Regions from separate parts of the Roseateles sp. DAIF2 genome, predicted to be linked through region 2. Evidence: riboswitches for the same ligand, from Rfam matches in the RefSeq annotation. Region 2 holds a riboswitch; the other holds the start of a gene.
The links. A riboswitch is a leader RNA that binds a small molecule or an ion and turns the genes downstream of it on or off. The one in region 2 is predicted to bind S-adenosylhomocysteine.
Positions count from the first base shown of each region.

Region 1 (14,807 bases), 460 kb from region 2:
CCTGCGTCGGCTTCACCCGCCAGGGCTTCCGGCTCGGCTATGGCGGCGGCTACTTCGACCGCTGGCTGGCGGCACACCCGGGCGTGACCGCGGTGGGCGTCGCCTGGAGCTGCGGCGAGGCGGCCTTTGCCGTCGAGCCGCATGACCAGGCGTTGATGGTGATCGCGACCGAGTTGGAGCTGATCGCACCCTGAGGCGCCTCCTTATTCCTCTCCAATGTCGCGGCGCGATTGCGCCGCCTGCTCGAGCACCCAGGCGCTGAACTGCTGCACCTCGGGCCGCAGCCGGCCCTGCTCGGACAGCAGCAGCCAGTAGACGTACGGGCTGCTCATGCGGCTTTCCGGGCCGAAGGGCTCGATCAGGTCGCCGCGCTGCAGCTGCTCGCTGACCAGGGCCAGCCGCGCCAGCGCCACCGCCTGGCCGGCCAGCGCGGCCTGCACCTGCTGGTAGGTGAAGTTCAGGTACATCCAGCGGCGCGGCTGCAGGCCCGGCGCGCCATGCTCGCGCAGCCAGCGGCGCCAGCTCAGGTAGTCGGCGCTGGGGCGCTGGTCGTCCTCCTCGGCCAGGGTGTGGCCGGCCAGGTCGGCCGGCTGCGCCAGCGGCGGCGCCTCGCCGGCGGCGGCCCGGCCCGCCAGCCAGGGGCTGATCACCGGGGTCAGGGTCTCGCCGAACAGGCGCTGCGCATCCTGGCGCCGGCCCAGCTGCTCCGGCGTCGCATAGCGCAGCGCCAGGTCGATCTCGCTGTCCTCCAGCTCGACCACCACGTCATGGGCCGAGACGCGGATGTCGATGTCCGGATGCTCGCGCTGGAAGGCCTCCAGGCGCGGGATCAGCCACAGCGAGGCGAAGGAGGCGAAGGTTGTGACATTGACGACGCGCCGGCCCTTGCTCTGGCGGATCTGCCGCACCGTGCCGTCCAGCCGCTCCAGCACCGCCACCACCGTGCCCTGCAGCTGCAGGCCGTCGGCCGTCAGCTCCACATGGCGGGTGCCGCGCAGGAACAGGGTGCAGCCGATCTCCTCCTCCAGCGTGCGGATCTGGCGGCTGATCGCGGACTGGGTCAGGTGCAGCTCCTCGGCCGCGGCGCGGAAGCTCAACAGCCGGGCCACGGCCTCGAAGGCGCGCAGCGGGCCGATCGGAAGCGGACGGTGCCGGGCTTGCGGATTCATGAGCAAATGGTATCAATCCCGCGCGTGCATCTCATTGGACCGGACTCCGGGTAGTCCCTAGGATTCACCCATGTCGCACCGGATGTCCCGGTGCCCCAGTCGGGAGTCGCAGTCATGAGTCAAACGCAATTCGCACAAGCGCTGTGGAGTCTGGCCCGCGGCGAGGCCCTGAGCCTGGACATCGGCCCCGGGCCGCGCGAGCTGAGTGTCACCGAGGGCCGGCTCTGGCTGACCCGCCAGGGCAGCGCCAGCCAGGCCGCCGAGGATATCTGGCTGGAGCCGGGCCAGAGCGTGCAGCTGCGCTCCGGCAGCCGCGTCGTCGTCGAGGGCTGGCCCCAGGCGAGCTTCCAGCTGCTGGTGCCGCCGGCCGCCTGCCCGCAGATGGCAACGCGCCTGCGTGCCGCCGCCGCTAGCGCCGCGGGCTTCCGCTCCGCGCCGTCGCATTCGTCCTCGCCTTCTCCTTCCGGGCTGGCCGCGGCTTGAGTTTCAAGGCCTGGGCGCGCAGCGCGGCCTCCAGGGCCAGCCGCGCCCAGGGGCGCATCAGCGCCGGTGATTCCATCGCCTCCTCGGGCGGCCGGTAGTAGCCCAGGGTCGTCCATTCGCCCTGCTTCAGGTAGCGGAAGGGCTCGCAGCCGGCGGCCTCGAAGCGGGGCCGGCTTTCCACATCGGTCTTCAGGTACAGCTGCTCGTCGGCGATCAGCGCGACGAACAGCTCGTCCAGGTAGAGGCCCCTGCCGCCGAACATGCGGCGCGTCCGCACGGCCCCTAGCGGGCTCAGCAGCTCGGTGCAATGGGCGGTGAATTCATCGTCATGCATGTGGCCGGACTCTACCGAATCCGGCCACAATCCGGCCTCGTCGTCGCCCCCGCCGGAGCCCCGAGTGGACAACATGCTGATGCCCGACCGCGCCGCGCTGCGCCAGAAGCTGATCCAGGAGCGCCTGGACCTGCCCCACCGCCTGGACCTGGCCGAGCAGTTGCAGAGCGTGCTGCGCATCTGGCTGCTGCGCCGCCAGGAAAAGACCATCGGCGCCTACTGGCCGATCAAGGGTGAGTTCGATCCGCTGCCGGCGCTGTACCGCTGGAGCGAGGCGCACCCGGACCGCCGTATCGGCCTGCCGGTGGTCGACAAGGACCATGGCACCCTGCGCTTTCACGTCTGGTATCCGGGCTGCCCGATGGAGGAGGACGCCTACGGCATCCCCAAGCCCAAGGACACCGAGCAGTTCCAGCCCCAGCTGATGATCCTGCCCTGCCTGGGCTATGGCCCCTGCGGCCTGCGCCTGGGCTATGGCGGCGGTTTCATGGACCGCACCCTGGCCGAGCTGACGCCGCGCCCCATTACTGCAGGCGTGGGTTACGCCCATGGTTTCTTGCCCCTCTTGAAGGCCGAGCCGACCGATGTGCCGGTGGATGCGATGCTGACGGAGGAGGGGGTGGTGTGGGATGTGAATGGGTGAGGGTGACAGGCTAAATGTGAGTGTTTAGCTGGCGTGCTGATCGCAGGCTCGTGGTCCGTACGAAGGCATCTCAAGGGTCAGGTCTTGATGAGAAATGCAGCTGGGCTTACTTGCCAGCCAGCGCCTTGTCGGTAGCCTCAACGAGGCACCTGAGGAAACGAATAGCTTTGTCGAGCTCCTCTCGCTTCACTAGGTGTGGGGCGGGCGGTGCACCGTTTGCAACTGGCTTTGAGCGATGGACTGCATCACCTCGCTTTGAAATGAGCTCATCAAGTGTTTTCCTGGCCTTCACGCAGTCGTAGTTGGCCCATTCCCAGCAGGCCGCCACATCAACTTCGAGGAAGTCCTGAAACAGCTTCTTGGTCTTGTCGGAGGTCGGGGGCTGTCTGAATTTCTGTGTTCGAGGCTCGGTGTAGGGCTCGCCGATTCAGACGAGCCCGCGCCGCATATTACGCGGCAGGTCAGGTAAATCGCTCGCCGTAGGCGATGGCGAATTGGTTCATGGCCTCCTTCCATTCCTTGGCCGCGCGGCCCCAGTCGGCCGTGATATTGCGCAGCGCCAGCCACAGGAGCTTGGTAGCGGCATCGTCACTGGGGAAGTGGCCGCGCGTCTTGATGATCTTGCGCAGCCGACTGTGGATGCTCTCGATGGCGTTGGTCGTGTAGATCACGCGCCGCACGGCTGGGCTGAAGGCGAAGAACGGGATGACCCGATCCCAGGCCCGGCGCCAGGTGGCCGTCACGGTCGGGAACTTCTGGCCCCAGGCGCTCGCCTCGAAGGCATCGAGTTCGGCCTGGGCCGCGTCAGCACTGGACGCCGTGTAGATTGGCTTCAAGGCCGCCGCCAGGGCCTTGCGGTCCTTCCAGCTCGCGAAGTCCAGGCTGTTGCGGATCAGGTGCACGATGCAGGTCTGCAGCGTCGTGGCTGGGAACACGGCAGCGAGCGCCTCGGGGATGCCCTTGAGCCCATCGGTGACGGCAATCAGGATGTCGGCGACTCCTCGGGTCTTCAGATCGTTGAAGACCTTCATCCAGAACTTCGCGCCCTCGGTGTTCTCGATCCACAGGCCCAGGATGTCGCGCGTGCCATCGGGCAGCACGCCCAGGGCCAGGTAGATAGCCTTGTTGCGCACCACCGCATCCTCGCGAATCTTCACGCGCAGAGCGTCGAAGAACACCACCGGATACATCGGCTCCAGCGGCCGGCTCTGCCAGGCCGAGACCTCGGTCATCACGGCATCCGTCACGGAGCTGATGAACTCGGGGCTGACCTCGGTGCCGTACTGCTCGGCCAGGAAGCCCTGAATCTCGCGCACCGTCATGCCACGCGCGTACATGGCCACGATCTTGTCGTCGAAGCCGGTGAAGCGCCGCTCGTGCTTGGGGATAAGGATGGGTTCGAACGAGCCGGCGCGGTCGCGCGGCACCTCGATGCGCAACGGACCGTCCTCGGTCAAGACCGTCTTGGCGGACTTGCCGTTGCGCTGGTTGCCGGCCTCCTCCGGCTTGGCCGTGCCGGGCGGATAGCCCAAGTGGTGCGACAGCTCCGCGCCCAACGCGCGCTCGATCAGCGCCTTCTTCAGCGCCATGGTCGTGGCGTTGATCTGCTCGGCCGTCATCGGCGTCGAGCCGCCGGTCAGCTGCTCAATGAGTTCCTTGGGGATCGACGGCAGCGCCGTCATGCCGGCTCCCGCCGGCTTCTTCTTGGTTGGCATAGATGCTCCTGGTCGTCATGCTATGCCTCGCACACAAAAATCCTGACAGGCTCGGAGGTCGGGTTGTGGAAGCGTTTCAGCTCTTCCTCCAGGCGTGTCAAAACAAACTTTCCTACATAGCTTCCGGTCACCACTCGAAGGCGTAGCGCCACCTCTTCACGAACGCGATCCTCAACGTACGTCTCCCACGCGGTCAGTGCCATGACCAAGCCGGCCCGCTTCAACACTTCCGCATTTGCAGGAGGCGGCTTGGGCATGGCATCAAAGTGCGCAAGCAGATCCTCCGCGTCTTTAATGGAACTTTCGAAGGATGCGAGAGCTTTTGACATGAGTGGCATGCCCTAGTGCTGAATGTGCCCTGAGAGTGGCTGTTTATCGATGTGAGTCGGCGCTAGCGAAAGGGCCACGACTTTCCTTGGGAGCCAGGCTCGCACTGTCTGATGTCGCGACGGAAGCAAGGGCGTCAACGAGTTCTTGTACAGAAGTCGCAGCTGACTTGGCAATCGCATCAAGGAATGCATTTGGCACCTTGACATGATTCTGTCGCCGAAGAATCAGGTAGGTTTGCAAAAAGGCCAGAACCCCAATCTCGAACGAAGCCATATAGATCAACCCAGACAGCTTGTGCTTCGATTGGCGCGCACCTTCTGCGTGGAATCCGACTCGAATCGATCCGGAGATCATCCGAGCAACGTCCGCTGCCTCGGCGGGAAAGTCGGATGCGCGAGCTTCTGATGCATTGTCTGGCAGCTTGAGTTCTGGCAGGGCCGCCGAAAGTCGATACGCAAGAACTGGTTGATCCTTTGCAAGGTCTGAGAGGGACTTGAGCAGGTGGCCCCGAATTTCCTGCTGCTCGGCCCCAGATTGACGCTCTGCGACCGCCACCAGAATTGGGCGAGCCTGCTGCAGCATGGATTGAGTTTCTTCGTCACTGAGTTGCCAGCTGCGTTCAGCTAACGCAGACTTGAATGCCGAAAGGATCCAATCCGGTAGTTGGGTCGTAAGCAGCTCATCTGTGACCGCGCTGTGGCGGAGCTGAAGTAGGTAAAACAGGGTTGAGCGGAGTGTCCTCTTTCGCTCGTATCGAATCTTGGCGATATAGCCACAGGCAGCAAGCAGAGCTGATCCGACAGCGCCACCGGCTGCCGCAAGCTTTGGGTCAATCGTCAGGATAGTTTCGATCACGGTCTAGAGCCCTAGTTCGGTTCCCTGGTCACAGGTCCGCCATTAAAAACTGCGGTGGCAGCCACAAGTCCCTAGTGCGATGGAACTATGCCAACAAAATACCTGTGAACGTGGCAGCTCTGGCATCTGATACCGACGCCACGATTGCTCTTTGCTCTAAGCAAGATCGTTCTGGCCTGACATTTCTCCGCGCGAGCGAGAATGCCCTCCATGGACCACACCAACTCTGCCTCCCATCTCTACGCCGCCCACCTCGCCGCCCTGCAGATCCAGGCCGAGTCGGCCCTGGCGCGTTGCGGCTATGACGCGCTGTTGATTGCTTCCGGCATCGAGAAGTACGCCTTCCTCGATGACCGGCCCTATCTGTTCCAGCCCAATCCGCATTTCAAGCATTGGCTGCCGCTGACGGCCAACCCGTACAGCTGGCTGCTGATCCGGCCGGGCCACAAGCCGCGCCTGGTCTATTACCAGCCGGACGATTACTGGCATGTGCCGCCCAGCGACCCGAGCGGCTTCTGGGTCGAGCATTTCGAGCTGATCGTGATCAGCCAGCCGGAGGATGCGGCGCGTCATCTGCAGGTGGCGGCAGGGGGGCGTGCCGCCATCATCGGCGAGGCCGACGCGGCGATCGCCGGCGTGGTGCCCAACAACCCGCAGGACCTGCTGCACCTGCTGCATTACCGGCGCGCGGTGAAGAGCGCCTACGAGCTGGAACAGATGCGTGCCGCGCAGCGCCGCGCGGTGCCGGCGCATCTGGCGGCCAAGGCGGCCTTCGAGGCCGGCGCGTCCGAGCTGGACATCCATCGCGCCTACCTGGCGGCCAGCGGCCATACCGACCGCGACCTGCCGTACTCCAACATCGTCGCGCTCAACGAGCATGGCGCGGTGCTGCATTACCAGTACCAGGACAGCCGCCCGCCGGCCGAATCGCGCGCGCTGCTGATCGATGCGGGCGCGCAGGTGAACGGCTATGCCTCGGACATCACGCGCACCTGGAGCCTGGGGCGCGACGAGCGCTTCGACGCGCTGCTGGCCGCGATGGAGCGGGCGCAGCTGGCGCTGGTGGACGAGGTGCGTGCCGGCGTCGACTACCGCGACATCCACCTGAGCACGCATCGCCATATCGCGCGCATCCTGGTGGAGCAGGGCATCGTGAAAAAGGGGCTGAGCAGCCCCGAGGCGCTGGTCGAGCAGCGCGTCACCAGCACCTTCTTCCCGCATGGCATCGGCCATCTGCTGGGCCTGCAGGTGCACGACATCGGCGGCTTCATGGCCGACGAGACCGGCGCGCCGGCGGCCAAGCCCGAGGGCCATCCCTATCTGCGCCTGACCCGCGTGCTGCAGCCCGGCATGGTGGTGACCATCGAGCCGGGTCTGTATTTCATCCCGACCCTGCTGAAGAAGCTGGCCGCCACGCCGGCCGGCGCCGCGATCGACTGGGGCCTGGTCGAGCACCTGGCCCGCTTCGGCGGCGTGCGCATCGAGGACGATGTGGCCTGCCGCGAGGCGGATCAGGCGCCGGAGAACCTGACCCGGGACGCGTTCGCGGCGGCTTGACGGACCACCCCCTACCGGCTTCGCCGGCCCCCTCCAGGGGGCGCACCCGCAGGACCGGCGGAGCCGGATCCTCGGGTGCCGCTTGGCTAGGCTGCGCGCTCGCGCCATCGGGCGGCGAGGCTTGCTGAAATGCCGCCGCGTTGGGCGGCATCCGTCAGAAGCGCATGCCCAGCCCGATGCCGAACAGCACCGGGTCGACCTTGAAGCTGCCGACCTTGCTTCCCTTGGAGGACACGTCGGTGTCGATCTTGACCTTCTTGATGTCGACGTTCAGGTACAGGTTCTTCGCGATCTCGATGTCGGCGCCGGCCTGCAGCGAGAGGCCGTAGCTGTTCTTCTTGATGCTGGGCGCCAGCGCGGCCTGCACGGCGGGATCGAAGTTGACGCTGGAGAAGCGCGTGTAGTTGATGCCGGCGCCCACATAGGGACGGAAGGTCGCGCTGGGGGCGAAGTGGTACTGCAGGCTCAAGGTCGGGGGCAGGTGCTTGAGGCTGCCGATCTTGTTGCCGCCGGCCTTCAGGTCATGCTTTTGCGGATAGGTCAGGATCAGCTCGGCCGCCCAGTTGGGCGTGAAGAAGTAGCTGATGTCGACCTCGGGGATGGCCTTGTTGTTGATCGCCAGGTTCAGGCCGGTCGAGTCCTTGTTGGCCGAGTCGAGGTGCACCACGCGGGCGCGCACCAGCCAGGGGCCTTCGGCCGTGGCGGTTTGTTGCTGCTGGGCCTGGACGGCGCTGGCGGCACCCAGCAGGCCGAAGGCGGCGGCAGCGAGGGCGAGGATCTTGTGTTGTTGATGAGACTTTGTCATTCAATGGCTCCTAGTGGATGAAGCCATTGGAAAAGCCGCCCCGCGCCACAGCCTTGCGCTGACGCAAAAGCGGCCGGCCCCTCGCGGGGAGGGGCCGGCCGACTTGAGATGGGTCAATAAAGGCGCAGAGGCTAGGGGGCTTTCGTCGCGAGCCGGCGACAGGCTAGGCGGACGGAGCGCAGGGACCGGAACGTACTTCCTGTACGTGAGGACCCCGAGCGTCCGACCAACGACGCATGGTGGCGGCGCAGCAGAAAGTCCCCTGGCCTCTCAGCCGAGCTTGAGGCGTTTGCACAGTTCCAGGGTCAGCGCGGACTGGTTCAGCGTATAGAAGTGGATCGCGGGCACGCCGCCGGCGATCAGGCGTTCGCAGAGCTGGGTGATCACGTCCAGGCCGAAGGCGCGGATCGAGGCGCTGTCGTCCATATAGCCTTCCATCTTCAGCGCGACCCAGCGCGGGATCTCGATGCCGTCGCGCGCCGCGAACTGGGCGATGCGGCCGTAGTTGTGGAAGGGCATGATGCCCGGGATGATCGGCGCCTCGACGCCCAGCTTGCGCGCGGCGTCGACGAAGTGGAAGTAAGCGTCCGGATTGAAGAAGAACTGCGTGATCGCCGCGGTGGCGCCGGCGCGCATCTTGTCGGCGAAATGCTGCAGGTCCTTGGCCGCGTAGCGCTGCTGCGGGTGGTATTCGGGATAGGCCGCCACCTCGATCTTCCAGTCCGGGCCCTGGGTCTCGCGGATGAAGCGCACCAGCTCGGCCGCATAGCGGAACTCGCCGGCGGTGGCGGTGCCGCTGGGCAGGTCGCCGCGCAGCGCGACGATGCGGCGGATGTTTTGCGCGCGGTAGGTGGCCAGGATCTCGGCGATGCTCTCGCGTGTCGAGCCGACGCAGGACAGATGCGGCGCGGCCTCGAAGCCGGTCGCGGCGATGCCCATCACCGTGGCCAGGGTCTTGTCGCGGGTGGCGCCGCCGGCGCCGTAGGTGACGCTGAAGTACTGGGGCTTGAGGGTGCCCAGCTCCTGCACCACGGTCTTGAGCTTCTCGGTGCCGACCGGCGTATTGGGAGGGAAGAATTCGAAGCTGACGGGGGGGGTGCTCATGTGGCTTGAACCCAGAGAAAGAATTCGGTGTTGCCGTCACCGCCGGTGACGGGGCTTTCGAACCAGCCGCGCTGCTGAAGGGAGCCGATCGCATCGACCGCCGCCTTCGCGCGTTGTTCGAGTTCGGCGTACTGCTTGCGGTCCTTGATCAGCCCGCCCTTGTTCAGGGCCTTCTTGCCCAGCTCGAACTGCGGCTTGATCAGCAACAGCAGATGGCCGGCGGGCGCCAGCCAGGGGGCGATGCGCGCCAGCTCGCCGAGCATGGAGATGAAGCTCAGGTCGCCGACGATCAGCGCGAAGGTCTGACCGGGGACGTACTCGCGCACATGCGTGTTCTCCAGCGCCGTGACGCGTGCGTCCTCGCGCAGGCTCGCATGCAGCTGGCTGTGCCCCACATCGATGCCGGTGACATGCGCGGCGCCGGCCTTGAGCAGCACATCGGTGAAGCCGCCGGTGCTCTGGCCGATGTCCAGCGCGTGCAGGCCCGCCACGTCGAGCCCGCTGGTCTTCAGGGCGCCTTCGAGCTTGAGACCGCCGCGCGAGACATAGCGCAGCTCGGCATCGTCGGTGACGACGAGCTGCGTATCCGGCAACAGGTCCTCGCCGGCCTTCTTGAGCACACGGCCGGCGCATTGCACGGCGCCGCTGTCGATCAGCCGCTGCGCGGCCGAGCGCGTGGGCGCCAGGCCTTGAGCGACGAGGAGTTGGTCAGCACGCATGGGGTAGCTTGTTTGCGGCGTCGCGAGCGAGGCTCAGGCTAGGCGGACGGCGCGCAGGAACCGCAACGTACTGGAGGTACGTGAGGATTCCGAGCACCGCCCAACGACGCCTGAGCTTCGCGCAGTAGCCGTCCGATCAGTAGCGGTAGGTGTCGGGCTTGTAGGGGCCCGACTTGGAGACACCGATATAGGCCGCCTGCTCGTCCGTCAGCTCGCTCAGCTGCGCATTCAAGGTCACCAGCTGCAGGCGCGCCACCTTTTCGTCCAGATGCTTGGGCAGCACATAGACCTGGCCGACCTGGTACTTTTCCTTGTGCGCGAACAGCTCGATCTGGGCGATGGTCTGGTTCGCGAACGAGCTGCTCATCACATAGCTCGGGTGTCCGGTGCCGCAGCCCAGGTTCACCAGGCGGCCCTTGGCCAGCAGGATGATGCGCTTGCCATCCGGGAAGATCACATGGTCGACCTGGGGCTTGATCTCTTCCCACTCGTACTTCTCGATCGAGGCGATGTCGATCTCGTTGTCGAAGTGGCCGATGTTGCAGACGATGGCGTTGTGCTTCATCGCGGCCATGTGCTCATGGCGGATCACGCCCTTGTTGCCGGTGGTGGTCACGAAGATGTCGGCCTTGTCGGCGGCGTACTCCATCGTCACGACGCGGTAGCCTTCCATCGCGGCCTGCAGCGCGCAGATCGGGTCGATCTCGGTGACCCAGACCTGGGCTGACAGCGCCCGCATGGCCTGGGCCGAGCCCTTGCCCACGTCGCCATAGCCGGCGATCACGGCGATCTTGCCGGCCACCATCACGTCGGTGGCGCGCTTGATGCCATCCACCAGCGACTCGCGGCAGCCGTAGAGGTTGTCGAACTTGCTCTTGGTGACCGAGTCGTTGACGTTGATCGCGCGGAACAGCAGGGTGCCCTTGTCCGACATCTCCTTCAGGCGATGCACGCCGGTGGTGGTCTCCTCGGTCACGCCGATGATCTCGGCGCTCTTGCGGGTGTACCAAGTGCTGTCGGCGGCGATCTTGGCCTTGATCGCGGCGAACAGGATGCGCTCCTCCTCGCTGCCCGGATTGGCCAGCACCGACAGGTCCTTCTCGGCTTTCTGGCCCAGATGCATCAGCAGGGTCGCGTCGCCGCCGTCATCCAGGATCATGTTCGGGCCTTCGCCGGCCGAGCCCTTGGGGCCGAACTCGAAGATGCGGTGCGTGTAGTCCCAGTAGTCCTCCAGGGTCTCGCCCTTGTAGGCGAACACCGGCGTGCCCTCGGCCACCAGCGCGGCGGCGGCATGGTCCTGGGTCGAGAAGATGTTGCAGGAGGCCCAGCGCACCTCGGCGCCCAGCGCCTGCAGGGTTTCGACCAGCACGCCGGTCTGGATCGTCATGTGCAGCGAGCCGGTGATGCGCGCGCCCTTGAGCGGCTGGGTGGCGGCGTATTCCTTGCGGATCGCCATCAGCGCGGGCATCTCGCTCTCGGCGATCTTCAGTTCCTTGCGGCCCCAGGCGGCCAGGGAGATGTCGGCGATCTTGAACTGGTCGGCGGCCAGGGTCTTCTTCAGCACAGCAGCATTCATTGCAAAGCTCCTTCGGTATGAAGCCGCAATATGCGAACGCGGGGCGTTAGACGGTCGATCACCCACGTCGGACATTGCGGGTGAGCGCGGTTGCAGTGGCCCGGGACAAGTCCTGGGACGATCCGAGCCTGGCCTCTGAAGGGTGCGAGAGGTTGCAACGCTCCTCGGAAGGCTTGCATTCTAGCCGCACGCCGCCCCGCCGATGCGCGGAACAAGTCCGCAATCCCGGCTTTCACTGGGACAATCCGCCCCCATGTTGCCCTTTGCCTCCTGCCCGCCGGCGGCGCTGCGCGCCCTGAGCGGCATCCTGACCGATATCGACGACACCCTGACCGCCGACGGCGGCATCGCCCCCGAAGCCCTGGCGGCCCTGCACGAGCTGCAGGCGGCCGGGGTGCCGGTGATCGCCATCACCGGCCGCCCGGCCGGCTGGAGCGAGCCCTTTGCGCTTGCCTGGCCGGTGGCGGCCATCGTGGCCGAGAACGGCTCGGTGATGCTGCGTCGCAGCGCCGCCGACGGCGGCCTGCTGCGCGACTTCAGCCAGGACGAGGCCACCCGCGCGGCCAACTTCGCGCGCCTGCAGGCCTGCGCGGCCGATGTGCTAAAGCGCGTGCCCGGCGCGACCCTGGCGACCGACAGCCCCGGCCGCCTGACCGACATCGCCGTCGACCACAGCGAGTTCGCGCATCTGGACGCGGCGCAGATCGAGGCGGTCTGCGCGGTGATGCGCGAGCATGGCCTGACCGCCACGGTCAGCTCGATCCACATCAACGGCTGGATCGGCGAGCACAGCAAATGGAGCGCCGCCGAATGGGCGGTGCCCATGCTGCTGCAGCGCCCCTTCGCGCCGCGGGACTGGGCCTATGTCGGCGACTCGACCAACGACCAGCTGATGTTCGAGCGCGTGCCGCTGTCGGTCGGCGTGGCCAATATCGCGCGCTTCCTGCCGCAGCTGCGGCACCGGCCCGCCTATGTCACCGCCGGCGAGCGCGGTCTCGGCTTCGCCGAGCTGGCCGCGGCGCTGCTGGCGGCGCGGCGCGCCGGGTGATGAGCAACAAGGGCGGCGTGCAGCGCCTGCTGCTGGTCGAGGACGACGTCAAGCTGGCCGGCCTGATCGCCAACTTCCTCGGTCAGCATGGCTTCGAGGTGCTGCTGGAGGAGCGCGGCGACCGCGCGCTGGCCCGCTTCGAACGTGAGCGGCCGGACCTGGTGCTGCTGGACCTGATGCTGCCGGGCCTGGACGGCCTGGCGGTCTGCCGCGAGCTGCGCCGCCTGCATCCCGAGGTGCCGCTGCTGATGCTGACCGCGCGCGATGCGCTGGCGGACCAGGTGCTGGGTCTGGAGTCCGGCGCCGACGACTATGTGATCAAGCCGGTCGAGCCGATGCTGCTGCTGGCGCGGCTGCGCGCGCTGCTGCGCCGCGGCGCGGTGGCGGCCCCCCCGGCGCCGGCGCCGCTGCGCCTGCTGGGCGGGGCGCTGCGCTTGTGCGCGGCAAGGCGCGAGGCCCATCTGGCCGAGCAGCCGCTGCTACTCAGCACCCAGGAGTTCGAGATGCTGTGGGCGCTGGGCCAGCGCGCTGGCCAGGTGCTCTCGCGCGACGAGCTGCTGCAGGCGCTGCGCGGCCTGGAGTTCGACGGCCTGGACCGCAGCGTCGACCTTTGCATCAGCCGGCTGCGCCGCAAGCTGGGCGACACCGCCCGCACCCCGGCGCTGATCAAGACCGTCTGGGGTCGCGGCTATCTGCTGGTGCCCTGACGACGATGCTGCGCTTTTATCTGCGTCTGCTGCTGCTGTTGCTGCTGGTCGGGCTGCTGGCGGTCTGGGGTGTCGGCATCTGGTCGGAGCGCCATTTCGGCCCAAGTACCCAGGCCTATTTCCATGAGCTGACGCGCGGCATGGTGTTCGAGCTGCGCGAGCGCCTGGCACCGCTGCCGCGGGCGCAGCGGCCTGCGGCGCTGGCCGCGCTGCAGCCGCATCATGGCTGGCACCTGAGCCTGCGTCGCGGGGCGCCGGAAGGCTTGCAGGCGGCCGAGCTGGCACAGCTGGCGGCTCATGGTTTCGTGCAGCGCCAGGAACATGAGCTGCTGCTGGTGCCGCTGGATGCCGACCATCGCGGCGGCGACTGGTTGGAGGTGCGCTGGCCGACCGAGAAGGGACCGGGCAGTGGCAACTGGTTGCTGCTGATCATCGTGCCCGTCGTGGCCGCGATGGCGCTGGCCCTGCTGCTCTGGTCGGGCCTGTTGTGGCGCGACCTGCGCCGCCTGCGCCGGCAGTCGCAGCGCCTGGCCGCCGGCGAGCTGGGCAGCCAGGTGACCCTGTCACGCTACTCCGAGCTGCGCGGCCTGGGCGAGCAGTTCAACACGATGAGCCGCGAGACGGCCGCGATGGTGGAGCAGCAGCGCGCGCTGACGCGGGCGGTCTCGCATGAGCTGCGCACCCCGGTGGCGCGGCTGCTGTTCGAGCTGCAGCTGCTGCGCCAGGCCGCCGACGCGGCGCAGCGCGAGGCCCTGATCGACGCGCTGCACGACGATGTCGGCGAGCTGGACCGCCTGATCACCGAGCTGCTGAACCTGGCCCAGCTGGAGCAGCGTCAGCAGCGCCCCGCGCCGGGCCGGCTGCTGGCCGGCCCCTGGCTGCAGGGCCTGCTGGCGCAGACCGCGCGCGAGGCCGGGCGGCCCGAGCTGAGCCTGGAGCTGGTGCTGCCGCCGGAGCCGGGCCTGGAGCTGGTGCTGCACGAGCGCCTGCTGAAACAGGCGCTGCTGAACCTGCTGCGCAATGCCGCCCGCCATGCGCGCGCGCGCATCTGCCTGCGCCTGGAGGTCCTGGCCGAGGGCTGGCGCCTGAGCGTGGAGGACGACGGGCCCGGCATCCCGCCGCAGGCGCGCGAGCGCGTGCTGCAGCCCTTTGTGCGCCTGGACGAGGCGCGCGACCGCGCCAGCGGCGGCGTCGGCCTGGGCCTGTCGATCGCGCTGCGGGTGGCGCAGTGGCACGACGGGCGGCTGTGGGTGGACGAGGCCGCGCTGGGCGGGGCCGCGCTGCGTCTGCAATGGCCGCGGCCGGCGTGACGAGCTGGCAGGCTGTTGAAAACCGACTGCGGCGGCCATCTGCGTCGTTGCGCGGTGCTCGGAATCCTCGCGTGCCCCCAGTACGTTCCGGTTCCTGCGCTCGGGGCGCCTCCTAGCAGTTGGCCGTCCTCGCGACGGTTTTCAACAGCCTGTTGTGGCGCAATCCCACGTCGCGGACAGGGCCTGCATCCAAACCACGCCGCTCTGCGTACAGCGTTCCGAGGCAGGACCGGCCGGTCCTGCCCGCCCACCACCGACGAGGAGCTGCAATGAACCACCCCATCAAGTCCCGCGCGAAGTCCGTGCCGATGCTGCTGGCGGCCCTGGCACCCGTGGCCCTGCTGGGCGCCTGTGCGATGTCCGGGGCGTCGATGAGCGGCGGGGCGATGCCCGGCTTCTCCCAGGCGGGCCTGCCCACCGCCGTGCAGGTGCCCGAGGGGCATCGGGTGTCG
Region 1 is NZ_CP049919.1:1,028,978-1,043,784, forward strand. It holds gene G8A07_RS04800 (5-formyltetrahydrofolate cyclo-ligase) at 1-194, shown strand, start outside; gene G8A07_RS04805 (LysR substrate-binding domain-containing protein) at 204-1,169, opposite strand; gene G8A07_RS04810 (DUF2917 domain-containing protein) at 1,284-1,652, shown strand; gene G8A07_RS04815 (TfoX/Sxy family protein) at 1,579-1,986, opposite strand; gene G8A07_RS04820 (5-formyltetrahydrofolate cyclo-ligase) at 2,060-2,629, shown strand; gene G8A07_RS28245 (HEPN domain-containing protein) at 2,736-3,056, opposite strand; gene G8A07_RS04830 (IS256 family transposase) at 3,091-4,344, opposite strand; gene G8A07_RS04835 (HEPN domain-containing protein) at 4,365-4,673, opposite strand; gene G8A07_RS04840 (hypothetical protein) at 4,717-5,529, opposite strand; gene pepQ (Xaa-Pro dipeptidase) at 5,740-7,086, shown strand; gene G8A07_RS04850 (OmpW family protein) at 7,241-7,891, opposite strand; gene metF (methylenetetrahydrofolate reductase [NAD(P)H]) at 8,162-8,995, opposite strand; gene G8A07_RS04860 (TlyA family RNA methyltransferase) at 8,992-9,714, opposite strand; gene ahcY (adenosylhomocysteinase) at 9,851-11,290, opposite strand; S-adenosyl-L-homocysteine riboswitch at 11,366-11,462, opposite strand; gene G8A07_RS04870 (HAD-IIB family hydrolase) at 11,544-12,338, shown strand; gene G8A07_RS04875 (response regulator) at 12,338-13,045, shown strand; gene G8A07_RS04880 (ATP-binding protein) at 13,051-14,355, shown strand; gene G8A07_RS04885 (DUF3455 domain-containing protein) at 14,625-14,807, shown strand, end outside.
Region 1: it holds a riboswitch for S-adenosylhomocysteine, as region 2 does, so the genes downstream of both, ahcY (adenosylhomocysteinase) here and metH (methionine synthase) in region 2, are expected to answer to the same signal.

Region 2 (14,807 bases):
AACTTGCTGCTGTTGGCGTTGGCGCCCGGCACGTAGAAGTTCTTGTCGGCATTGGTGCCGACCAGGGTGATGCTGGGCACCAGGCCGCTGAAGTCCTTGGACAGGCTCAGCGAGTAGTCGGTGTAGGAAGCGTCCTTGCCCACCGGGCCCTTGATCTTCTGGTGGCCGACATGGGGGGCCAGCATCCAGCCATCGCCGACATCGAAGCTGGCCGCGAGGTCCAGGTAGCCGCTGTTCTTGCTGTCCGGGTTGCCGAAGGTGTCGGTCACCGCATGCGAATACTTGGCCGTCACCGGCCCGTAGCTCAGCGCCGCGTAGAGCTCGGTGGTGTTGGCGCTGGTGGGGCTCAGCTTGTTGCTGGGGTAGACATAGCTCAGCAGGCCCAGGTCCAGGGTCAGGCCCTCGGCGACCTGGGTCTTGAAGCCGCCGTACAGGTCGACCTCGACATCGGCGTCGCCGCCCGGGATGTCCTTGATCCACTTGATGGTCGAGCCCCAGACGCCCAGGTAGAAGCCGCTGGCATGCGCATAGTCCAGGCCGCCCTGCAGCGCGGGCTTGAAGCGCGACTGCGAGATGCCGCGGTAGCGGTAGTCCGAGGTCAGGCTGACATTGAAGGTCAGGGGGCTGGCTTCCTGGGCCTGGACCGGCAGCGCGGCACCCAGGCTCAGGGTGGCGGCACATGCGGCAAGCATCGGCTTCATCATCATCGCGGGACTCCTGGATTGGATTTTGGGGAGGAAGGGGCGAACGGATGGGTTACTCGGCAGCGTTCTTGCAGCTTCCGTGCCAGCCGCTCCTCGCCCAGGTGCAGACCCCGTGGCCCGCGTCGGGGCCCGTGCATCCCGCGAATGGCGCACCAGTTTGGATCAGCACCGTGCCGGCGCCAGCTTGGTGCACGCCCTGAATCCGTGCATCGCCGCGGGGCGCATGGATGGCCGCCGCTGCTGCACAATCGTCGCGAGACCGGCCCGCGCTCGCGGCCGGCCCTCGGGGGAGGTCGCCATGTCCCTGGCCGTGATACACAGCCGTGCGCTCGACGGGCTGGCCGCCGCGCCGGTCAGCGTCGAGGTGCATCTGGCCAATGGCCTGCCCAGCTTCACCCTGGTGGGGCTGGCCGAGACCGAGGTCAAGGAGGCGCGCGAGCGGGTGCGCGCAGCGCTGCAGAACAGCGGCCTCTCCTTCCCGCACAACAAACGCATCACGATCAGCCTGGCGCCGGCCGACCTGCCCAAGGAGGGCGGGCGCTTCGACCTGCCGATCGCGCTGGGCCTGCTGGCCGCCAGCGGTCAGATCGATGCCGAACGCCTGGCCGGGCTGGAATGCGCCGGCGAGCTGTCGCTGGCCGGCGAGCTGCGGCCGATCCGCGGCGCGCTGGCGATGGGCCTGGCGCTGCGCCAGACCGGCGGCGCCCGCCGCCTGGTGCTGCCGCTGGCCAGCGCCGCCGAGGCCGCGCTGGTGCGCGGCGTGCCGGTCTATGGCGCCGGCCATCTGCTGGACCTCGTCGCCGCGCTGGCGCCCGGCAGCGAGCAGGCGCTCACACCGGCGAGTCCGGAGGCAGCACCGGCGCCGCCGAACGCCGCGCTCGATCTGCGCGACATCAAGGGCCAGGCCGCGCCGAAGCGCGCGCTCGAGATCGCCGCCGCCGGCGAGCTGAGCCTCTTGCTGATGGGTCCGCCGGGCACCGGCAAGTCGATGCTGGCGCAGCGCCTGCCGGCCCTGCTGCCGCCGCTGAGCGAGGACGAGGCGCTGGAGTCCGCCGCGGTGCTGAGCCTGGCCGGCGAGTTCACGCCCGCCGCCTGGGGCCGGCGCGTCTTCCGGTCCCCGCACCACAGCGCCTCCAGCGTCGCCCTGGTCGGCGGTGGCTCGCCGCCGCGGCCGGGCGAGATCTCGCTGGCCCAGCATGGCGTTTTGTTCCTCGACGAGATCCCCGAGTACCCACGGGCCGCGCTGGAGGCCCTGCGCGAGCCGATGGAGAACGGCCGCATCCTGATCGCCCGTGCCGCGCGGCGGGTCGAGTTCCCGGCGCGCTTCCAGCTGATCGCGGCCATGAACCCATGTCCTTGCGGATTCTTAGGCCATCCGGGGCGCGAATGCCGCTGCACGCCGGACCAGGTCGCGCGCTACCAGGGCCGGCTCAGCGGCCCCTTCCTGGACCGGCTGGACCTGCTGGTCGAGGTGCCGGTGCTGCCGCCGCAGACCCTGGCCGCCGCGCCGGACGGCGAGCCCAGCGCCGCGGTGGCCGCAAGAGTCGCCAAGGCGCGCGGGCTGGCGCTGGCGCGGCAGGGCTGCAGCAATGCGCGGCTGCTGCCGGCCGCATTGGAACAACATGTCCGGGCCGAACCGGCCGCCAACACGCTGCTGCAGAAGACGGCCGCGCATCTGGGCTGGTCCGGACGCGGCTACCACCGGGTGCTGCGGATTGCGCGCACCATCGCCGATCTGGCCGACGTCCCCATGATCGCGGCCGAGCATATGGCGGAAGCGGTCCAACTGCGCCGGGGCTTGCAGCTGGGCGGTTGATCAACGCCGACCAGCAGCGTCGACGGACAACCGTCAGGCGTACCTCAACGCGCGCCCACATGACCTTCGGACGCCCGGAATCGCTGGCGACAAACCCAAAATGCCCGGCAAAGCCTGCACAGGATCAGCGAGCAAGCGCGGGGAGAAAATCATGGGGCATACGAATTCCTGGAACCCGGATCTGGAGGGATTGGCGGAGCGTTTCGCGCTCGGGGTGACTCGGGATCCCGCGGTCGCGCTGCAACAGTGGCATGCTGACTTGCACACCCTGCACTCCTCCTTGCGCGCGACCGCCCACCGGCTGGCAGACCAGCGTTTGAGCTGGCCTGCCCGGATCGCATTGAATACGGTGCCCGATGGCGCCCGACTGCTGCTGCAATGGTCGCTGGAGCGCCAGGGGCGGCCGGAGTTGCCAAGCTTGCCTTTCCTTTCCCCACGCTTGGCCTATGCCTACTGCGCCAGCCTTGTGCATCAACGGGCACAGCCGGCCGCCAGCGCAGCATTGCGCGAAGGTCGGCTGCTGGTACTCGGTCTGCGTCGCGACACGTCAACCCTGGAAAACAAGGGGCGCGGGGTCTACGACGATCACCTCGTGGTGCTGAATGGCTGGGGCCGCCGCGGCAGCGTACATTTCTTCCCTGCGACGACCGAGCCCAGCGCGCAGTATTCGCAGCGGGCCGCGAGCGCAGCCGGAGGCGGTCGCGTGGACGCTCGCTACCAGGATGTGCGGTTCAAGGAGAGCCATGGCGCCGACGTCGACCGCGATGGGGTGCTGGATGCGGGTCGCCTGCTGGCCGGCACATACTTCTTCACCGAAATGCCCAGGTTGTTCTTGGATGATCGCGCCTTCTGGGCCTCACAGGCTCAAACCGTCGAACGCGATACCAATGGGGATGGGCGCTTCACGCTGGCGGACTCACACCGTATCGACCGCAAGGGCGTCGGACGCACCATGTACATCCATCAAGGCGGGCCGATGAACCGTGCCACCATCAATACCTGGTCTGCAGGATGCCAGACCGTGCCAAAGAATCTGTATCCGACATTCCTGTCGGCTCTAGGACGAAGCCCGAGGTTCTTCTATGTACTCATCGACGCGCGCTGACCGGATGCTGCGGATCTGCGGCGGCGCCCTCCTGGCAGCAAGCTGCTTTGCAGCCCATGCCAATGAGCCGAGCGCCACATCGACCTCCTGCTCGATCGTGGCTTTCGTGGATGAGACAGATCCGGCCGGTCTGAATGTGCGTGCCGCGCCCAGTGCCAAGGCACGGGTTCTCGGGACCTTGCCTCCCGTTTGGGTCGACAAGGATTCAGGATCCCGGGTCCGGATCCGCGTCGAGGTCATGGAGGGTAGCAACGGCTGGTTTCGCATCCGCAATGCACGTGACGACGAAGATTTGACCGGGATAGCCGCGCGCCCGACCTTCGGCGGCGAAGGCTGGGTCAGCGGGCGCAAGCTGGTGGTGAAGTCGCAGGCCAGGCAGGGTCATGCGGACCCGGCGGAGGACTCGGCCGTGCTGCTACGGCTCAACGAGCAGCAGATCTTCGATGGCAGCCTGATGGTCCGCGCCAGTTCCCTGGTGGCCTGCCACGGGAGATGGGCGCAGCTGGAGTTCTCCGATCGCCGACTGCCAGAGCCGGACCTGAAGGCGCTGGACCTCGCTCCTGCTGCCAGGGCGGGCTTGCCGCGCGGACGGTTCCGACTCTGGGTCGACAAGATCTGCGGCTCTCAGGAAACCAGCTGCGACGGGCTCTGAGCCGGCGCCCTGTCGACACCCGAACGGCTTGCCTGGGGCGCAAGCCCCGCCTTCGTCGACCTGGCTGACAATGCGTCATCCGATCGCCAAGGCGGCGCGGCAACTGGACGACGACCATCGATGCCCCAAGAAGCGCAATCCCCGGCCCGCGTGCCGCTCGCCCGCCGATGACGGCGGCCTCCGCCACGCCCACGGCCACCGCCTGGCGCATCGATGCGGTCGGTGATCGCTGCCTGCTGGTCGGCCTGGGCACCGAAGTGGACCCGGCCACCAGTGCGCGGGTGCATGCGCTGGCGCAGCGGCTGCGCGAGCGGCCGATCGAGGGCGTGCGCGACATCGTGCCGGCCTTCACCACCCTGGCCCTGCATTACCGGCCCGAGCGCTTCGGCTTGACGCCCTTCGCCACCCTGCGCGAGCTGCTGCTGGAGCGCCTGGCCGAGCCGCTGGAGGCGCTGGCCGACAGCGGCCGGCTGATCGAGGTGCCGGTCTGCTACGGCAGCGCGGCGCAGCCGGACTTCGGCCCGGACCTGGACGAGGTGGCCGCGCGCTGCGGCCTGGCGCCGGCCGAGGTGATCGAGCGCCACCTGGCCTCGGCGCACCGCGTCTACATGCTGGGCTTCGCGCCCGGCTTTCCCTTCATCGGCGGGCTGGATCCGGCGCTGGCGATGCCGCGGCGCGCCAACCCGCGCACCCGCATCCCGCCGGGCTCGGTGGCGATCGCGCGCGAGCAGACCTGCATCTATCCGCTGGAGACCCCCGGCGGCTGGAACCTGATCGGGCGCACGCCGCTGCGCCTGTTCGATCCCGGCGCCGAGCCGCCCTGCCGGTTGGCGCCGGGCGATGCGATCCGCTTCGTCGCGATCGACGCCGACACCTACCGCGGCCTGCTGGCCGAGCAGGCGGGGCACGCGGCATGACGGCGGTGGTCCGGATCGAGGTGCTGAAGCCCGGCGCGCAGACGCAACTGCAGGACCTGGGGCGCTATGGCCACCAGGGCCTGGGCGTGCCGGTGGGCGGCGCGATGGATGAATGGTCGCACCGTGTCGCCAACCTGCTGGCGGGCAACCGCGACGAGGATGCCGCCACCCTGGAACTGGTGCTGACCGGCCCGAGCCTGCGCTTCGGCGCCGCCACCCGCATCGCGATCTATGGCGCCGACATGGCGCCGCGCCTGAACGGCCGGCCGCTGAAGCCGGACCGCGCGGTCGAGGTGCCGGCCGGCGCGCTGCTGGAGTTCGGCGCCTGCGTCGCCGGGCAGCGCGCCTATCTGGCGGTGCGCGGCGGCTTCGCGGCGGCGCCGCTGATGGGCAGCCGCAGCACCTATCTGCGCGGCGGCTTCGGCGGCTTCCAGGGCCGCGCGCTGCGCAAGGGCGATGTGCTGGAGGCCGCCGGCCAGGCACCCGCGCCAACCGCGACGGGCCCGCGCACGCATCCGCTGCTGCCCAGCAGCCTGGCGCGCCAGCCCGCCGGCGAGCCGGCCTGGCTGCGCGTGATGCCCGGCGAGCATTGGTCGCTGTTCGGCGCCGAGGCGCAGCAGCGACTGGGCCATGAGGCCTACCGCATCAGCCCCAAGTCCGACCGCATGGGCTTTCGCCTCGAGGGCGCACCGCTGCAGCGCCTGCAGCCCGGCGAGCTGATCTCGGAGGCGATGAGCTTCGGCACGATCCAGGTGCCGCCGGACGGCCAGCCCATCGTGCTGATGGCCGAGCGCCACGGCACCGGCGGCTACCCCAAGATCGCCCATGTGATCAGCGTCGACCTGCCGCGCCTGGCCCAGCTGGCGCCGCAGCAGGCCCTGCGCTTCGAGCTGGTGAGCCTGGAGGCGGCGCAGACTCTGTACCTGCAGCGCGAACAGGCGCTGGCCACCCTGAGGGACGCCCTGCCATGACGAACCGCGGCAACAAGACGCTGGACCTGAACTGCGACATGGGCGAGAGCTTCGGTGCCTACACGATGGGCAACGACCTCGCCATCCTCGACCAGGTCTCCTCGGCCAATATCGCCTGCGGCTTCCATGCCGGCGATCCGCCGACGATGCGCCGCATCGTCAATGCCGCGCTGGCCAAGGGCGTCGCGGTCGGCGCGCATCCGGGCCTGCCCGATCTGCAGGGCTTCGGCCGGCGCGAGATGAAGGTCTCCCCGGCCGAGGCCTATGCGCTGGTGCTCTACCAGGTCGGCGCGCTGGCCGGCTTCGTGCAGGCCGCCGGCGGCCGCCTCAACCATGTGAAGGCGCATGGCGCGCTCTACAACATGGCGGCGCGGGACCGCGCGCTGTCGGACGCGATCGCGCAGGCGGTGCGCGATTTCGATCCAGGGCTGGTCTATTTCGGTCTGGCCGGCAGCGTGATGATCGAGGCCGCCCAGGCCCTCGGCCTGCGCTGCGCCCATGAGGTGTTCGCCGACCGCAGCTACCAGGACGATGGCCGCCTGACGGCGCGCGGCACGCCGGGCGCGATGATCGAGGACGAGGACCGCTCGCTGGCCCAGGTGCGGCAGATGCTGCACGAAGGCCGGGTCACCGCGCTGAGCGGTGCCACGGTGCCGGTGCGGGCCGACACCTTATGTCTGCACGGCGATCAGCCCGGCGCGCTGGCCTTCGCGCAGCGCATCCGGGCCGAGCTGGGTGCCGATGGCGTGGCTCTGCACGCGCCGGCGCGCGGCTGAACGGTCTCGAGGAAGTTACCGACTGTGCCTGCTCAAGCCGCGAGGTTCGACATCTTCACGATGTACCAGATGGCGGCGGAGGTGAACACCGTCGACACCGTCGCGACCAAGAAGGCATGCAGAAAGGTCAATCCCAGCGCGAGCCTGAAACCCAGCACGTAGGCGCCATGCTGCAGCGCCAGCAGCAGCAGGCCACTGCCGCCATTGATCAGCTCGCGCGGCGCGCCCTTCATGAAGCTCATGACCGTGAAGGCGGCGATCGCTCCGAAGAAGACGGACAGCACGATGGCCTTGAACGATTCGGTCAAGGTCACGCCCGCATTCGAGACCGCCGATGTCGTGGCCTGCACGAACAGGGTGGCCAGCAGGATGGCCCCGCAAAAGATCAACGCCCCCTTGAGCGGCGCGATCACGAACACAGCCAAGAAGAAGAGTGCGGTAAGCAGGGGGGCCATTACGCAGTGTCGGAAGGTTGCAGCGGGGCCTGATTGTGGCGGCCCGCGCAACCATCCAGTGGCCGGATGACGCCCCTCTCATGGGGGAGGTCCGATGCGGCTTGACAGCTGCGGAAGCTGGCTCTGACGCCGGCCGAGCGGATCACTCCGCGCGGCCGTGCCGCGCCCTCAGTCGCGGTGGCGCAGCAGGCCGTCGCGCACGACGACCACATCGCCGGCGCGGACCTGCGGGTCCTGGCGCTGTTCGTGGCGGCGCGTCGCGCCGTCGCGGTCGGCCAGGCGCACGACCCAGACGCGGTAGCTCTTGTGGCGCTTCTCGATCTCGTTGCCGGCATAGCCGCCGGCCACCGCGCCGCCGACGGTGGCGATCTTCTTGCCGCTGCCGCCGCCGACCTGGTTGCCCAGCAGGCCGCCGATCACCGCGCCGCCGATTGCGCCCAGGCCGCTGCCCTCGCCCTGGCGCTCCTCGGATTGCACCGAGACGACGCGCGAGCATTCATCGCACAGGCGCGGCGCCGGCGCGGCCGTGCTGGCCACCGGTTGTTGCTGCTGTTGATGCTGCTGCTGTTTCGCGGGGGCGGGCTTGCTGTGACTGCTGCTGACCGGCCGCGGGGCCGGTTCGGCCGCGGGTTCGGTGGCGTTGGCCGCCAGCTTGCTGCCGACGGCAGCGGGCTGTTCTTCCTTGACCGGCTCGGCCGGGGCCGTGCTCTGCGAGGAGCGGCCCAGCGCAAAGGCACCGCCCAGCAGCACCGCGGCGATAGCGGTGGCGGCAATGGTCTGGCTGGCGTTGAGGGGCATCTTCATGTTCTTGACTCCGATAGCAAGGATGCCATTGCAACGCGCGCGGCCCGCCGGACGCCGACCCGGAGATGTAAACAGTCGTCAGCCGGCCAGGTCGCTCAACCGAGCAAGGGGGCGAGCGCCCGCCCGGCCTCGCGCTCATCCAGCGCCATGCGCCGCGCCCAGTCGGCCAGCTGGTCCTCGCCGATGCGGCCGACGTTGAAATAGCTGGCCTCGGGATGCGAGAAGTAGAAGCCGCTGACACTGGCGGCCGGGGTCATCGCCATCGCGTCGGTCAGGCCCATGCCGATCTCCGCGGGGTTCAGGACCTGGAACAGATCGCGCTTGACCAGGTGGTCCGGGCAGGCCGGGTAGCCGGGCGCCGGGCGGATGCCGCGGTACTTCTCGTCGATCAGCTCCTCGTTGCTGAGCGCCTCGTCCTGCGCATAGGCCCAGAACTCCTGGCGCACGCGCTGGTGCAGGCGCTCGGCAAAGGCCTCGGCCAGACGGTCGGCCAGGGCCTTCAGCATGATGGCCGAGTAGTCGTCATGGTCGGCCAGGAACTGGCTTTCCTTCTTGTCGACATTCAGGCCGGCGGTCACCGCGAACAGGCCGATGTAGTCGGGCACGCCGCCCCTGGGGGCGATGTAGTCGGCCAGCGCGCGGTTCGGGCGCTTGATGCCGTCGACCACCGGGCGCTCCGACTGCATGCGCAGGCCGCGCCAGCTCATCAGCACCTCGGAGCGGCTCTCGTCGGTGTAGATCTCGATGTCGTCGTCGCCGACCTGGGCCGCCGGGTAGAGACCGAACACGCCACTGGCCTGCAGCCAGCGCCCCTCGATCAGGCGCTGCAGCATGCGCTTGCCGTCGCTGAAGACGCGCTGCGCCTCGGTGCCGACGATCTCGTCCTTCAGGATCGCCGGGAAGGGCCCGGCCAGGTCCCAGGTCTGGAAGAACGGGCCCCAGTCGATATGCTGGGCCAGCTCGGCCAGGTCGTAGTTCTTGAACAGGCGCCGGCCGATGAACTTCGGCACCGGCGGCTTGTAGCCGGCCCAGTCCAGCCGCACCTTGTTCTCGCGCGCCTGCGCCAGCGTGACCAGCGGGGTCTGCTTCTTGTTGGCGTGCAGCTCGCGTACCTTCTCGTAGTCGGCCTTCAGCTCGTCGATGAAGCGGGTCGCACGCTCGTCGGAGAGCAGCTCGGTGCAGACGCCCACCGAGCGCGAGGCGTCCGGCACATAGACCACCGGGCCCTCGTAATGCGGGCTGATCTTGACCGCGGTATGCACGCGGCTGGTGGTGGCGCCGCCGATCAAGAGCGGGATCTTCTTCAGGCGGAAATAGTCGTCGCGCTGCATCTCGGCCGCGACATGCTGCATCTCCTCAAGACTCGGCGTGATCAGGCCCGAGAGGCCGATGATGTCGGCGCCCTCGACCTTGGCCTTGGCCAGGATGTCCTGGCAAGGCACCATCACGCCCATGTTCACCACCTCGTAGTTGTTGCACTGCAGGACCACGGTGACGATGTTCTTGCCGATGTCGTGCACATCGCCCTTCACGGTGGCGATCACGATCTTGCCCTTGGGCTTGACGTCGCCGCCGGCCGCGGCCAGCTGGCGCTTCTCCTCCTCGATATAGGGCACCAGATGCGCCACCGCGCTCTTCATCACGCGCGCGCTCTTCACCACCTGGGGCAGGAACATCTTGCCCTGGCCGAACAGGTCGCCGACGATGTTCATGCCGGCCATCAGCGGGCCCTCGATCACATGCAGCGGCCGGCCGCCGCCGGCCAGGATGGCCTGCCAGGCCTCTTCGGTGTCCTCGACGATGAAGTCGGTGATGCCATGCACCAGGGCGTGGCTGAGGCGCTCGTTGACATTGCCGGCACGCCAGGCCAGGCGGGCCGAGTCGTCCTTGGCCGCGCCCTTGGCGCTCTCGGCCACCTCGATCAGGCGCTCGCCGCTGTCGGGGCGGCGGTTCAGCACCACGTCCTCCACCCGCTCGCGCAGCACCGGCTCCAGGTCGTCGTAGACGCCGACCATGCCGGCGTTGACGATGCCCATGTCCATACCGGCCTGGATCGCGTGGTACAGGAACACGGTGTGGATGGCCTCGCGCACCGGGTCGTTGCCGCGGAAGCTGAAGCTCACGTTGGAGACACCGCCGCTGACCTTGGCGCCCGGCAGGTTCTGCTTGATCCAGCGCGTCGCGTTGATGAAGTCGACCGCGTAGTTGTCATGCTCCTCGATGCCGGTGGCGATCGCGAAGATGTTGGGGTCGAAGATGATGTCCTCGGGCGCGAAGCCGACCTCGTCGACCAGCATGCGGTAGGCGCGCCCGCAGATCTCGATCTTGCGCGCGAAGGTGTCGGCCTGGCCGGTCTCGTCGAAGGCCATCACCACCGCCGCCGCGCCGTAGCGTTTGACCAGCTTGGCCTGGCGTCGGAACTCGGCCTCGCCCTCCTTCAGCGAGATCGAATTGACGATGCCCTTGCCCTGGATGCATTTCAGCCCGGCCTCGATCACCTCCCATTTGGAGCTGTCGATCATGATCGGCACGCGCGCGATCTCCGGCTCGGAAGCGATCAGGTTCAGGAAGCGCACCATCGCGGCCTTGCTGTCCAGCATGGCCTCGTCCATGTTGATGTCGATCACTTGGGCGCCGTTCTCGACCTGCTGGCGCGCCACCGCCAGCGCCTGCTCGAACTGGCCGGCCAGGATCATGCGCGCGAAGGCCTTGGAGCCGGTGACATTGGTGCGCTCGCCGATGTTGACGAACAGCGTGCCAGCGCCGATCTGCACCGGCTCCAGCCCGGAAAGCTTCATCGGGGGCGGGGTCAGCTGCGGGGAACTAGCGGTCATGGCGGCCTCGGAAAACGCTGGGGAGCAAGAGATCACCCGGGCCGCATGCTCACCGCGGCCACGGTCAAACGTGGGTCGGTGAGCGTCGTTGCGTCGTCCGGCCGGGCCGGACCGTTCCGAGCCTGGCGGGTTCACCCCGTCGCAACGCTCCTCGGACCGCGTGCGATTTTACGCCGAAGGCCGGCCGCGACGCTCAAGAGCGGGCCCGGCCGGCCGACAATCCGTGAATAACAACAAAGCGAGACCGGCCCTCTTGGATCTGATCCCCCTGCCCCCCAACAGCCTGCGCGTCGGCCAGGTTCTGGACTTCTCGGTGCGCGACGCCGAGGGCCATCTGCTGTTCGCGCGCGGCCAGGTGCTGCAGAACAGCCCGCAGGTGCAGGCCCTGATCCAGCGCGGCGCCTTCGTGCTGGCGCATGAGACCAAGGAGTACCAGCGCGCGCTGGCGCACAAGGTCGACACGATGATGCTGCAGGGCGCCACCCTGGGCGCGATCTCGCGCGCCCGCGGCGATTTCGACCACCGGCCCGAGCGCGGCCCGGCCGGCGCGGCGCCCAACGACCAGGCCGCCTGGGCCGACCTGCAGCTGCGCTGCCATGCGCTGCTGCGCGAGCCGCGGCCGGAGGACTTCCTGGCCCGCTTCGGCGCGCTGCAGCAGGAGATGCTGGCGCGCATCGGCCAGCACACCGACGCGGCGCTGATGCTGTTGATCCTGGAGGCCAGCCAGGACTGGCAGCATTACAGCGCCCGCCATGCGCTGCTGAGCCTGGCGCTGGGCGAGCTGTGCGCGCGCCAGCTGGGCTGGGCCGAGGACATCCGCCAGGTGCTGGCCCAGGCCGCGCTGAGCATGAACATCGCGATCAGCGGCCTGCAGGACCGCCTGGCCGCCCAGACCGAACGCCCCGACGAGGCGCAGCGCGCCCAGCTGGTCGCCCATGGCGACCGCGGCGCCGAGCTGCTGGCGCGGCTGGGCGTCGGCGACGCGCTATGGCTGCAGGTGGTGCGCCTGCACCATGAGGCCGGGCCGGGGCCGCTGGCCGGGCGCAGCATGCCCGAGCAGATGGCGCGGGTGCTGCGCCGGGTCGACATCTATGGCGCGCGCCTGGCGCCGCGGCGCAGCCGGCGCGCCCTGTCCGGCGCGCAGGCGGCGCGCGCGGCCTATCTGGACGAGCTGCAGCAGCCCGACGAGGTCGGCGCCGCGCTGATCAAGGCGATCGGTCTGTACCCGCCGGGCAGCCTGGTGCGGCTGGCCAATGGCGAGGTCGGCGTGGTCGCCAAGCGCGGCCACAGCGCCAACGAGCCGCTGGTCGCGGCCCTGCTGGGCAAGAGCGGCAACCCGCTGAGCGAGCCGGTGCCGCGCGACACCCGCCTGGCCGGCCAGGCGATCGCGGCCAGCCTGGCGCCGCATGAGCTGAAGCTGCTGCTGAACACCGAGAAGCTGCTGAAGCTCTACTGAGCCCCGGCCGGATCCAGCCGGATCCGCTCGCCCAGATGGCGCGCCACCGCGGCAATGCGACGCAGATGGCGCGATTCCGGATGGGTTAGCAGCCAGAGCTGGTTGTCGCATTCCGGCAGCGGCTCGCTCAGCGCCCGCAGCCCGCGCCCGCCCAGGAACAGCGGCAGGATGCCGATGCCCAGGCCGGCGGCCACGCCCTCGGCGACCGAATGCACGCTGTTCAGCAGCAGGCGCGGCTGCACCTGCGGCAGATGGCGACGGCGCCAGCGCACCGAGGGATGCTCGGGCAGCGCATCGTCCACCGCCAGCCAGGGCCGGCCGGCCAGATCCGGCGCGCCGCCGCGGCGCCGGGCGGAGCCACCCGCCGCGCCGAACACCGCCGAGCGGATCGTGCCCAGCGCTCGCCCGACCAGATGCGGCGGCGGCTTGTTGGTCGCGCGCAGCGCGATGTCCGCCTCGCGCTGGGTCAGGCTGACCAGCTCGTTGCGCGCGCTCAGCTCGATGCGCAGCCCCGAGTGCGCGGCCAGCAGCGGCGGCAGCACCGGCATCAGCAGGCCGTGCAGCAGGGTGTCGGTGGTGCTGATGCGCACCGTGCCGCTGACCGCGGCGCCGTCGTCCTGCCGCACCGCGCCGCGCGCCGCCTCCAGCTCGGCCTCGATGCCCTCGGCATGCTGGGCCAGGCGCAGGCCCAGCTCGGTGGCGCGGTAGCCCGTGCGCGAGCGTTCGAACAGGCGCTGGCCGGTCAGCTTCTCGGCGCGCTGCACGCCGCGGAACACGGTCGAGGCATCCATGCCCACCAGCTGCGCCGCCGCGGTCAGGCTGCCGCCGCGCACCAGGGCCAGCAGCAGGGCCAGATCGGCCGCGCCCAGGGTGCCGGCGGTTTGCAGATTTGCACTCATGGATTGTCTTGGCGCCTATTCCGATTGCAGATCCGAAATCCTAGAGTGAAGCCACCCCAACCGGAAACCGAAAGGACCCAAAACCATGAAGCTCTATTACGCCCCCGGCGCCTGCTCGCTGGCCGTGCATATCGCGCTGCGCGAGGTCGGCGCCGATTTCGCGCTGAAGCAGGTGGACCTGGCCAGCCACCGGCTGGCCGAGGACGGCAGCGATTTCTACGCGATCTCGCCGCGCGGCTATGTGCCGCTGCTGGAGTTGGCCGATGGCAGCCGCCACAGCGAGGGCAGCGCGCTGCTGCAGCATGTGGCCGATCTCGATCCCGCGCAGGCCCTGATCGGCGAGCCCGGCAGCGCGCGGCGCCTGCAGGTGCTGGAATGGCTGGGCTTTGTCGCCACCGAGCTGCACAAGAGCTTCAGCCCCTGGCTGTGGCACAAGGAGACGGCCGACTCCACCCGTCAGGCGGTGAAGGACAAGCTGGCTCAGCGCTTCGCCGAGCTGGAAGGCCTGCTGGCGACGCGCGAGCATCTGGCCGGCGACTACAGCGTGGCCGATGCCTATGCCTACGCCATCATCAACTGGTGCAAGTTTCTGGGCCTCTCGCTGCAGCCCTATCCGCACCTGGCGGCCTACCAGGCCCGCATCGAGGCGCGCCCGCAGGTGCAGGCGGCGCTGCGCGCCGAGGGCCTGCTCTCCTGAGGGGATGGCTGGCGGCGGCTCAGGCCGCCGCGTCGACCAGTTCGCTGAAGAAGCGCTGGCCGCTGGCGCGCGGCTTGTAGGCCGAGACGCGCTGCGCGATCGCGGCGATATGGGCCGGGGTCGTGCCGCAGCAGCCGCCGGCGATGTTCAGGAAGCCGGCGGCGGCGAACTCGCCGACCAGGCGGCCGGTCACATCGGGCGTCTCGTCGAAGCCGGTGTCGCTCATCGGGTTCGGCAGGCCGGCGTTCGGATAGCAGCTGACCGCCACCTCGCCCGCCGCCTTGGCCAGCTCCTCGATATAGGGCCGCATCAGGGTGGCGCCCAGCGCGCAGTTCAGGCCGATCGCCAGCGGCTTGGCATGGCGCACCGAATGCCAGAAGGCCGTCACGGTCTGGCCCGAGAGGATGCGGCCCGAGGCGTCGGTCACGGTGCCGGAGATGATCACCGGCAGGCGCTCGCCGGTGTCGTCCATCAGCTCGTCCAGCGCGAAGATCGCGGCCTTGGCGTTCAGGGTGTCGAAGATGGTCTCGACCAGGAACAGGTCGACGCCGCCTTCCAGCAGGCCCCTGGCCTGCTCGTAATAGGCCGCGCGCAGGGTGTCGAAATCGATGTTGCGGGCACCGGGGTCGTTGACGTCCGGGCTGATCGAGGCGGTGCGCGGCGTCGGCCCTAAGGCGCCGGCGGCGAAGCGCGGCTTGTCCGGCGTCGAGTACTTGTCGCA
Region 2 is NZ_CP049919.1:572,118-586,924, reverse strand. It holds gene G8A07_RS02765 (TorF family putative porin) at 1-707, opposite strand, end outside; gene G8A07_RS02760 (YifB family Mg chelatase-like AAA ATPase) at 1,003-2,520, shown strand; gene G8A07_RS02755 (hypothetical protein) at 2,621-3,625, shown strand; gene G8A07_RS02750 (SH3 domain-containing protein) at 3,603-4,277, shown strand; gene pxpB (5-oxoprolinase subunit PxpB) at 4,445-5,194, shown strand; gene G8A07_RS02740 (biotin-dependent carboxyltransferase family protein) at 5,191-6,165, shown strand; gene G8A07_RS02735 (LamB/YcsF family protein) at 6,162-6,941, shown strand; gene G8A07_RS02730 (hypothetical protein) at 6,974-7,396, opposite strand; gene G8A07_RS02725 (glycine zipper 2TM domain-containing protein) at 7,565-8,200, opposite strand; gene metH (methionine synthase) at 8,296-11,034, opposite strand; S-adenosyl-L-homocysteine riboswitch at 11,108-11,193, opposite strand; gene G8A07_RS02715 (HD-GYP domain-containing protein) at 11,288-12,490, shown strand; gene G8A07_RS02710 (LysR family transcriptional regulator) at 12,484-13,389, opposite strand; gene gstA (glutathione transferase GstA) at 13,475-14,086, shown strand; gene G8A07_RS02700 (homocysteine S-methyltransferase family protein) at 14,106-14,807, opposite strand, start outside.